Regions from separate parts of the Tateyamaria omphalii genome, predicted to be linked through region 1. Evidence: riboswitches for the same ligand, from Rfam matches in the RefSeq annotation. Region 1 holds a riboswitch; the other holds the start of a gene.
The links. Region 1 has a riboswitch for thiamine pyrophosphate ahead of BWR18_RS16115 (thiamine ABC transporter substrate-binding protein). Riboswitches for the same ligand answer to the same signal wherever they lie in the genome.

Region 1 (5,155 bases):
AACGGCTTGGCCTGCACCAACACCCGCGCCAAAGCCGCCCGGCTTTGCTGCCCTCCCGACACATCACCGGGCTTACGATCCGCAAAATCTTCCAACCCAACACGGCCCAGCGCGTCATGCACCTGCGCCGTCTCGGCTTCACTCAACCGCAGCGCAGGCCGTATCCCCAAGCCCACATTCTGCGCCAGCGTCAGATGCGGAAACAGGTTCCCGTCCTGAAACAGCATCGCGATCCCACGCTTGTCCGGCGCCGCATCGGTCACGTCCCGGCCATCCACCTCGACGCTGCCACCTGCAATGTCGACATACCCACCCAACGCATTGAGAAGCGTAGACTTTCCCGCGCCAGACGGCCCGATCACCGCCACCCGGCGGCCTTGCGCGACCTCAAAATCCGCACTCAGGGCAAAATCTCCTTGAGCGATCCGCAACCCCTCAACCCGCAGCATGTCGCCGCCCCCACGCATCGCAGACCCAGAACATCCCAAAGGCCAGCGCCACCAGCACCAACGCCGCCCCCGCCGCCGCTTCGGTCCGATACGCGCCCATCAGCCGGTACATCTGCAACGGAAGCGTCGCCACATCCGGGTCCGCGAACAGCGCCACAACGCCTAAGTCCCCGACACTCAGCGCCGCCGTCAAGCCCGCCGCAAACCCGATCTGCGGACGCAGGCGCGGGATGATGACAATGCGCCACAGCGACACCCCACGCAGTCCCAAGCCCACACTTAAACGCCCGTAATCACTGAACACTTGCCGCATCGCAGGCAGCAGGATGCGCACCGCAAATGGCAGCGCCATCATCGCGTTGATCAGCGCGGTCACAGGCAACGCAAAGGCTGTGGGCGAGACATATGGAAAGATCAGAATGAACCACCCCGTCCCGATCATCAGGGGCGATGCGACCAGGCCCAAAAGGGTCAATGCCTCGGCCCCGCCCCACTGCGCTTGCGCCAACCACGCCGCCATCGGCAGGGCAAGAACCAGCAAAACGACGGTGCTCACGCAAGCAACCCAGACGGTCGTCCAGGTCGCACTCAACACCGAAACAGGCATATAAAACAGGCCCACAACGCCCGACAGCGCAATGGACAGCATCGGCAACAACAGGAACCCGGCAGCAAGCACGATCCAAAAAGCATCCCCCCATGGCGCAGGTGCATCCCACCGGCGCACCGCCCTGTCGCGCCCGGTTTGCAACGCGATGGGCGGCAGAATCCAAAGGGCCAGCACCGCCGCAGCCCCCGCCACGGCAAGCTGCAACAGGCTCAGGACAGCAGCCCGCCCGAGGTCGAAGTCGAACCGAAACGCTTGGTAAATAGCCAACTCAATCGTCGTCGCGCGTGGACCGCCACCCAGAGTCAGCGCCACTGCAAAACTCGTCAGGCAAATGACAAAGATCAGCGCAAACGCCCCCGGCACCACCTGCCACAGAATGGGCCATTCAATGACGCGAAACACCATGCGCGGGGGCAGTCCCAACTGACCCACAATGCGAAACTGCTCTGCCGGGACGGACTGCCAACCTTGCAGGATCAACCGTGTGGCCAAAGGCATGTTGAAGAAAACATGCGCCAAAACAACGCCATGCGCGCCATAGATGGACACCTCCGGCAATCCGACCACGCCCAGCGCTGTGTTCAGCCACCCGTTCCGCCCAAAGATCGCGAGCAACCCCAGAACAGCCACGATCACCGGCAGGATGAACGGCGCGCCCAACAGCGTCACCAACAGCGTGTGCCCCGGCAACCGCCGCCGGGCCAAGGCGCGGGCCACGGGTACCGCCAACACCACGGAAATCAGCGCAGACAGAAACGCCTGCCACACGGTAAAGCGCACCGCCTGCCATTCGGCAGCGCGCAAGCCAGTGGTGGTTTCAATCCTCTGACTGATGCCGACAAAGGCTGCAATCACCACCGCGACGACGAACGCCGCCGCGATGATGCCAGCCCTTTGGCTTACTGGCTGAGCGCGGCGCGCCATGTCTCGACCGCGTCCGCTTGCAGCTCTGCCGCCTCGGTTTCCGAGTAGAACAGCACCTTTTCAGGCAGCGGCAATTCCGACCACCCCTCGGGCCAATCGGCCTGCGGCAAGGCCGAAGGCAGCGACCAGTTGGCGGTGGGAATAATGGTCTGGAAGTCGCGCGACATCACATAGGCCAGGAACTGATCCGCCAGCGCAGGCTGGTCCGTGCCCGCAATCTTGCCCACCGTTTCAACCATGAAATAGTGGCCTTCGGGGAAGATCGCCGCCTTCTTGGTGAAGTCCTCTTCGGCAAACATGTGATACGCGGGCGAGGTCGTGTAGCTGAGCACCATGTCGGCCTCACCGTCAGTGAAAAGGCCGTAGGACGCCGACCAATCCTTGGTCACGGTCAGGATGTTGTCCGACAGCGCCTCCCACACCTCTGCCGACCGGTCGCCATAAACCGCCTGCACCCAAAGCACCAAAGCCAGACCGGAAATCGACGTGCGCGGGTCCTGAATGACGATCTTCACGTCGTCGGGCAGCGCCAGCAAATCCTCAAAACTCGCGGGCGGCGCGTCCATCGTATTCTCATTGTAAATGAACGCCGTGTGCCCGTAGTTGAACGGCAGGAACGTGTCATCTGTCCACTCAATCGGCAGCGTCAGTGCGCTGTTGTCCTGACCGTGCGGGGCAAACAGATCTGTCGCGCGCGCCTTGGCCGTCACGTCGGAAGTCAGGCCAATGACCACGTCGGCTTTGGTCCGCTTCCCTTCCAGCAACAGGCGCGGCACCAGATCGCCGGTGGACCATTCCAGATCGCAGGCACAGATCTTTTCAAACTCCGTCTCGATGATGGGTCCCGGACCCCATTCAGACGTAAAATAGTCTCCCGCATAAACAGTCAGAACGGGCGTGTCGGCCAATGCCGTCGTGGCGCCAAGCGTGGCAGCCAAAGTCAAAGCGTATTTCATCGCATCCTCCAATCAGAGAGGCGGCGGGATAAGGATCTTGGGATGAGCCAAACCTTCCCTCCGCCGGTGTTAACCGGTTCAGGTTCAACGGGTTCGCTGTGCGCATCTCAGCCTGTTTCCAGGCACCCCGAGGTAGGGCGGAAGCTAGGGCCCGCGCCCCGCCCCTGCAAGCGGAAAACGCCTTGAGCGTGCCGCATCGCATCGCTAGACGGGTCCGGCAAAGGAGCAACCCCATGTCGATCAACAGTTTTGGCCATCTTTTCCGCGTGACCACATGGGGCGAAAGCCATGGACCTGCGCTTGGGGCCACGGTCGACGGGTGCCCGCCGGGGGTCGAGGTTGATGAGGCGATGATCCAGCACTGGCTGGACAAGCGCAAACCCGGTCAGAACAAATACACGACGCAGCGGCGTGAACCCGACGCGGTTAAAATCCTGTCGGGCGTGTTCGAAGGGCAGACCACAGGCACCCCCGTCCAGCTGATGATCGAAAACACCGACCAGCGGTCGAAGGACTATGGCGATATCGCCGAAAAGTTTCGCCCCGGTCATGCCGATATCACCTATTGGCAGAAATACGGCATCCGCGACTACCGCGGCGGGGGCCGGTCCTCTGCCCGCGAAACGGCAGCGAGGGTGGCCGCAGGCGGTCTGGCACGCGCGGCACTGGACAAGCTGGTGCCGGGGATCGAGATCAAGGGCTACATGACCCGCATGGGTGCGCACGAGATTGACCGGGACAAGTTCGACTGGGACCAGATCGACCAGAACCCGTTCTGGGTGCCCGACGCCAAAGCAGCCACGACATGGGCCGATTACCTCGATGGTCTGCGCAAATCCGGCTCGTCGGTCGGCGCCGTGATTGAAGTGGTCGCGCGCGGCGTGCCCGCAGGTCTCGGCGCCCCGGTTTACGGCAAGTTAGACACTGATCTTGCGGCGGGAATGATGTCGATCAACGCGGTCAAAGGGGTCGAGATTGGCGAAGGCATGTCTGCCGCCATGCTCACTGGCGAGTTGAACGCGGATGAGATCACAATGGGACGAAACGGGCCCGAATATTCCTCCAACCACGCGGGCGGTATCCTCGGCGGTATCTCGACCGGGCAGGACATCGTTGCGCGCTTTGCGGTCAAGCCGACGTCGTCGATCCTGCAAACCCGCAAGACGATCACCAAATCCGGCGAAGAGGCCGAAATCATCACAAAGGGCCGCCATGACCCCTGCGTCGGTATCCGCGCAGTACCGGTGGGCGAGGCGATGATGGCCTGCGTCATCCTGGACCACCTGCTGCTCGACCGCGGTCAGACTGGCGGCGAGCGCGGTAAGATCGGCTAGGCCAGCATCACGCCAACAGAGCGGACGATGTTGTGCAGTGTGTCGTGATCAATGCGCGCCCGCGCCATGGTGCGCAGACCAACATACTGCGCGATGATCATATCGGCGAGGGCACCACGCTCCGCTGGGTTCAAGACGGCATGCTTCGGTGACGCGCCCAACGCCGTATAAATCCCATCGCGCAAGGCACCCAATCCTTCGGACACGGCCTTGGCAACATCATCGTCGTAACTGCTTGGCCCCGCCGCAGCGGTACACAGCAAGCACCCGCGCGCATCGCCATTGACGACGTTCTGATAGGAGCCCTGGAACATCGCCATGATACGCTCCGCCCCATTTGGAATGGACGGATCGGCAAGCATCGCAACACCCGCCTGAACCGCCTGTCGCTCATAGCGCTGCAAGACCTGCAGAAAGAGCGTCTTTTTATCGGTGAACGCCTTGTAGAGACTGCCCCGCGTCAACCCCATGCCATCCAGCAGGTCAGGCAGCGACGCCCCCTCGTACCCGTGTTCCCAAAAGACGTGCATCGCCTTTTCCAGCGCGTCGTCAATGTCGAATGATCGTGGTCTGGCCATGTGCTGTCTCCGATGTCTGACCTTCAATATAGTGTTTGGAACCATATAGTCCAGAACTCACAAGTTTGTGTTTTGTACCATTCGGTTCCTTTTGCTATCCACATATTAGGAACCATACAGTCCACAATGGAGACAGCAATGCTCACCCTCATGAAATCCATCGCCCTGACCCTCGCCATTGTCATTGGCTTTGCCACCGGCCCAGCCTCCGCCGACACCATCGCAAGCGGCACGTTCACCGGCGCGTCGGACCACATCACCACCGGCGAAGTTGACGTGATCAAGAATGCCGACGGCAGCCATA
Region 2 (5,155 bases), 680 kb from region 1:
CGTGGACCCGGACCGCTTTGGCGACTCGCGCGTGCGCCTCCTCTCCACGGTCGAAATCAACACCTCCCGCTTTGGCATCGACGCCGACCTCAGCCGCACCGAAGCCATCGAATTTCTCGAAGAGCGCGTAGCCGAAGGTCTGCGGGCCCGGCTGGTGAATGCGTCCCTTCTGGCCGGTGGCCTCAAGGTCGAACTGATCACCGAACCCGACGCTCCGCCCGCCACCATAGATCAGGATGGTGACCCCTTCCCCGTCTTCCCGGTGACCGAAAGCGAAGTGTCCGACATGGCCCTGTCAGCCGAAGGCGTGCTGGAGCGTGTGAACGCCCTGCCCGTCGAGGAATTGCTCGACAGCGCGATCCGCTTTCTGGACAATGCCGCGGCCCTTGTCGCCAGCGACGAAATCCGCGAAACCCCCGGCGAAATCCTCGGGCTCTTGTCGGATGCCCGCGGCGTGATCGGCTCGGACGAGGTGCAGGCACTGCCCGAAGACCTGCGGGTGCTGATGAGCGACCTGCAGGCGGCCAGTGCCGATGTGCGCGGCCTGCTTGCGGATGTGCGCGACGCGCAGGCGGTGGACCGTCTGCTGGCCGCCGTCGATCAGGTGGGCCTTGCCGCCGCCAGCGCCGAAACGGCCCTGGACGAGGTGCCGGAACTGACGGACCGGATCGCGACCTTCATCGACGGTGCGAACGCCTTGCCGCTCGATGATCTGGTCACGCAAGCCACGGACTTCGCCCGCGAGGCGCAAACCCTGCTCAGTTCCGACGACATACGCGCCGCACCGGGCGCGGTCGTCCAGGCCTTTGACGAGCTTTCGGTCGTTCTGAACGACATCACCGAGGCCGACACCGCCGACCAACTCAGCGCCGCGCTCACCGACGCCAGCGACGCCGCCACCGCCGTCGAAGAGGCGGTCGCGGGCCTGCCGTCCGTGGTCGAGAGGTTGGACCGCATCGCCGCAGGCGCAGAAGAGGTCGAGCTGGACACGCTGGCGACCGAGCTTGAAGCCGTGCTGGCCACCGCAAGCCGCCTTTTCGGCGATGCCAGCGACGCGGATCTGCCCGATGCGCTCGCCGGGGCGCTGGCGGAGGCCGAGGCCGCACTGGCCGAATTACGCGCAGGCGGGCTGATCGACAGCGCCAACGCCACCATGACGTCGGCCCGCGAGGCCGCCGCCGCCATCGAAACGGCCGCCGACGAACTGCCCGCCCTTGCCAATCGCCTGAACAGCACGTTGGCGCAGGCACAAGGCACCCTGCGCGGCTACGAGAAAGGCTCCGCCTTCTCGCGCGAAACGCTGCGCGCGCTGAACGAGATCGAACGGGCCGCCAAGGCGCTGACCGATCTGGCGCGCACCATTGAACGCAATCCCAACTCCCTGATCCTCGGACGGTAACTCATGCGAAATGTCATCGGCTTTATTGCCCTTTCCCTTGCCGTCGCCTGCGGCAGCCCGGATCAGTTCGTGGCCTCGCCCAAGCTGGTCGCCCAAGAGCGTATCGCCTCGCGCTTTGCCAGCATCGAAGTCGCTGATATCTCGCTGCCCGCCTACGCCGCGCGGGACGAGATCACGGCGAACGACGGTGATCTCCTGGTCCTGTCCGACACGCTTTGGGCGGATGAACCGACGCGCGCCATGACCCTTGCCCTGACCCGGCACCTGGCCGAGATCACGGGGCGGCGCGTGGCGTCCGAACCCTGGCCCTTTGACGGCTTCGCGTCCGGTCGGGTCGAGGTGCGGGTGGAAGACCTGAGTGTCGTGGCCGACCGGCTGCGCATCTCCGGGCAATACTACGTGGTCGATCTTGATGGGCGGGGCCGCGACCATGCCCATCTCTTCGAGCTGTCGACCCCGGTCGCAGACGGCGCACCGGCCTCGGTCGCGCAGGCCCGCGCGCAGCTGCTGGTCGATCTTGCCACACGGATCGCCAGGGACGGTCTCTGACGGCCCGCATTTTTCACTTGGACAACACGGGCATCCTCCCTATCTCCAACTCATAGCCAGGGGCGCCGCAAGGCTGAGACGTACCCTTCGAACCTGAACCAGATAATGCTGGCGGAGGGAGGTTGAACCGGTGCCCAGCGCCCCGGTGCGTCCTGTCCGCCAAGTGAAGTGGACCGACGCGATGACACCAAACGCCGCCCTTGACGCCCTGCGCACGCAGGCCCCCCTCGTGCACTGCATGACCAACTACGTGGCCATGAACATCGCCGCCAATGTAATGCTGGCGGCGGGCGCCTCACCCGCGATGATCCATGCGGAAGAAGAGGTCGCGGATTTCACGCCCATCTGCGGCGCTCTGACCATCAACATCGGTACGCTTTCTCCCCCGTGGCTCACGGCCATGCTCAAGGCCGCGGGTTCGGCAAACACCGCGTCTGTGCCCTGGGTTCTGGACCCGGTCGCACATTTTGCGACGCCCTATCGCGGCGACGCAGCCCGCCAGTTGCTGGGGTTCAAGCCCACGATCCTGCGCGGCAACGCCTCTGAAATCATGGCCCTGTCCGGCGCGGGCGGCGCGGGGAAAGGGGCCGACAGCGGGGATGAGGTCGCAGCCGCCAAGGACAGCGCAATCACGCTTGCCACCACGCACGGATGCGTCGTTGCTATCACCGGGCCGGTGGACTTCGTCACGGACGGCACCCGGCAGGCTGAGATCACAGGCGGCGATGCCATGATGCCAAAGATCACCGCCCTGGGCTGCGCCCTGACCGCGCTCACCGGGGCCTACGCCGCCGTAACACCCCCGCTTGAGGCGACCGTGGCGGCCCTGACCCATTTCGCAGAAGCCGGGGAACAGGCGGGCAAGGTTGCGTCCGGCCCCGGCAGCTTCTCCCTCCACTTCCTCGATCACCTGCACTTGATCCAACCCGGTGATCTGGATGAAGGGCGTGTGACATGGTCCTAGATCCCAAATCACTCTCACTCTACCTCGTCACTGACCGCGCGCTCTGCGCCCACCACGGCCTGATCGAAACAGTGACCGCAGCCGTCCGCGGCGGTGTCAGCTTCGTCCAATTGCGCGACAAAACGGCCACCACCGCAGACCGCACCGCCCTCGCCCGAGCGCTGAAACACGCGCTCAGGGACACGCCCGTGCCGCTGGTCATCAATGACGACCTCGATGCGGCCATCGCTGCAGACGTGGACGGCGTGCATATCGGCCAAGGCGACGTCTCACCCACCGACGCCCGTGCCCGGCTCGGACCGGACAAGCTGGTGGGGCTGTCCTGCGATACCGCCAACCACGTCCGGGCCGCCGACCCGGCGCTGGTGGACTACCTCGGCCTCGGCACCGTGTTCCCGACAGACACGAAAACAGACCACAAACCCGCCATCGGCTTCGACGGGCTGGCAACACTAACCGCCCTGTCGCCCTGCCCCACGGTCGCCATCGGTGGCCTGAAACGGGGGCACGCCGCCAATGTCCTGACCGCGGGTTGCAACGGCATCGCGGTGGTCTCCGCCATCTGCGGTCAACCAGATCCCGAAGCTGCCGCACGCACCCTGCGCACCGAACTGGAGGCACACACATGATCCCGAACGTCCTGTCCATCGCAGGCTCCGACCCCTCGGGCGGTGCCGGTATCCAAGCCGACCTCAAGGCGTTCGCCGCCAATGGCGCCTACGGCATGGCCGCGCTCACAGCCCTTACAGCGCAAAACACCCAAGGGGTCAGCGGCGTCGAAACCGTTCCCCCAACCTTCGTCGCGGCGCAGATCAAGGCCGTCTTCGACGATATCCGCGTCGACGCCATAAAGATCGGCATGATCGCCAGTGCCCAGATTGCCAGCGCCGTCGCCGACGCGCTTGCAGCACATCCAGAGGTGCCCGTCGTGCTGGACCCGGTGATGATCGCCAAGGGCGGCGCCCCGCTCCTGCACCCTGACGCCATGGACACCCTGCGCGACAGGCTCGTGCCCCGCGCCACGCTCATCACGCCGAACCTGCCCGAAGCGGCCCACTTGCTGGACCAACCCATCGCCACCAACCGCGACGAAATGGCCGCACAAGCCCAGGCGCTGACAGCGCTCGGGCCCAAGGCCGCGCTGGTCAAGGGCGGGCACTTGGAGAGCCCGGACAGCCCGGACGTGCTGTGTGCAGACGGCAACCTGCACTGGTTCGACGGCCCCCGCACGCCGGGCAAGAACACGCACGGCACCGGCTGCACACTGTCATCAGCGCTCGCCGCTCAGATCGGACACGGTACCCCGCTGCCGCAGGCGGTCGCGGCTGCCAAAACCTACGTCGCAGGCGCCATCGCCGCGGCGGACGCCCTGTCCGTGGGCCACGGGCACGGCCCCGTCCACCACTTTCACACCCTCTGGAAAGACCGCGCATGACCCTCCCCCTCGACCAGCAAACCGTCCTTGTCACCGGCGCAGGCCGCGGCCTCGGTGCGGCCATCGCCACCGCCTTCGCGCGCGAAGGGGCGCAGGTCATCCTCAACTACCGCAACAGCCGGACACAGGCCAAAACGCTCGCATCCAAGCTTGGCCCACGCGCGCAGGCGATCCAGGCAGACATCACGGACGCCGATCAGATCCGCACCATGATCGACACCGCCAAAGACACCTTCGGTCCGATCACAACGGTCGTGCACAACGCGCTCGCCGACTACAGCTTCAATGGCGACGCCCGCGACACGCTCTACACGCTTTCACCCAAGGCGCTTCTGGCACAGCACGACACCGCAGTGATCGGCGCGCTGAACGTGATCCAGGCTGCGGCACCGGCCATGGAGCAGGCCGGTTTCGGCCGGATCATCACCATCGGCACCAACTTGGTGCAAAACCCGGTGGTGCCCTACCATGACTACACCTCGGCCAAGGCAGCGCTTCTGGCGCTGACCCGCACCGCCGCGGCTGAACTGGGGCCAAAAGGCATCACGGTCAACATGGTCTCGGGCGGCCTGCTGCGCACGACGGACGCCAGTGCCGCAACGCCGGACGCCGTGTTCGACCTGATCGCAGGCAGCACACCGCTCCGGTCCGTGACCACCCCGGACGAGGCCGCAGATGCGGTCCTGTTTTTCGCCAGCCCGTGGGCGCGCGCCGTGACGGGGCAAAACCTGATCGTCGACGGCGGACTTGTCTTTGGTTGAATTGGTCTGGCCTTTGCCTGTCCAACCCGGTCACCAAATGACGGCAC

Region 2: it holds a riboswitch for thiamine pyrophosphate, as region 1 does, so the genes downstream of both, thiM (hydroxyethylthiazole kinase) here and BWR18_RS16115 (thiamine ABC transporter substrate-binding protein) in region 1, are expected to answer to the same signal.

Annotation. Positions count from the first base shown of each region.
Region 1 is NZ_CP019312.1:3,213,424-3,218,578, forward strand. Features, by position in the region: gene BWR18_RS16105 (thiamine ABC transporter ATP-binding protein) at 1-449, opposite strand, end outside; gene BWR18_RS16110 (thiamine/thiamine pyrophosphate ABC transporter permease ThiP) at 436-1,983, opposite strand; gene BWR18_RS16115 (thiamine ABC transporter substrate-binding protein) at 1,959-2,939, opposite strand; TPP riboswitch at 2,978-3,079, opposite strand; gene aroC (chorismate synthase) at 3,173-4,273, shown strand; gene BWR18_RS16125 (TetR/AcrR family transcriptional regulator) at 4,270-4,851, opposite strand; gene BWR18_RS16130 (DM13 domain-containing protein) at 4,978-5,155, shown strand, end outside.
Region 2 is NZ_CP019312.1:34,702-39,856, reverse strand. Features, by position in the region: gene BWR18_RS00190 (PqiB family protein) at 1-1,399, shown strand, start outside; gene BWR18_RS00185 (PqiC family protein) at 1,403-1,948, shown strand; TPP riboswitch at 1,997-2,085, shown strand; gene thiM (hydroxyethylthiazole kinase) at 2,130-2,912, shown strand; gene thiE (thiamine phosphate synthase) at 2,903-3,541, shown strand; gene thiD (bifunctional hydroxymethylpyrimidine kinase/phosphomethylpyrimidine kinase) at 3,538-4,347, shown strand; gene BWR18_RS00165 (3-oxoacyl-ACP reductase) at 4,344-5,108, shown strand.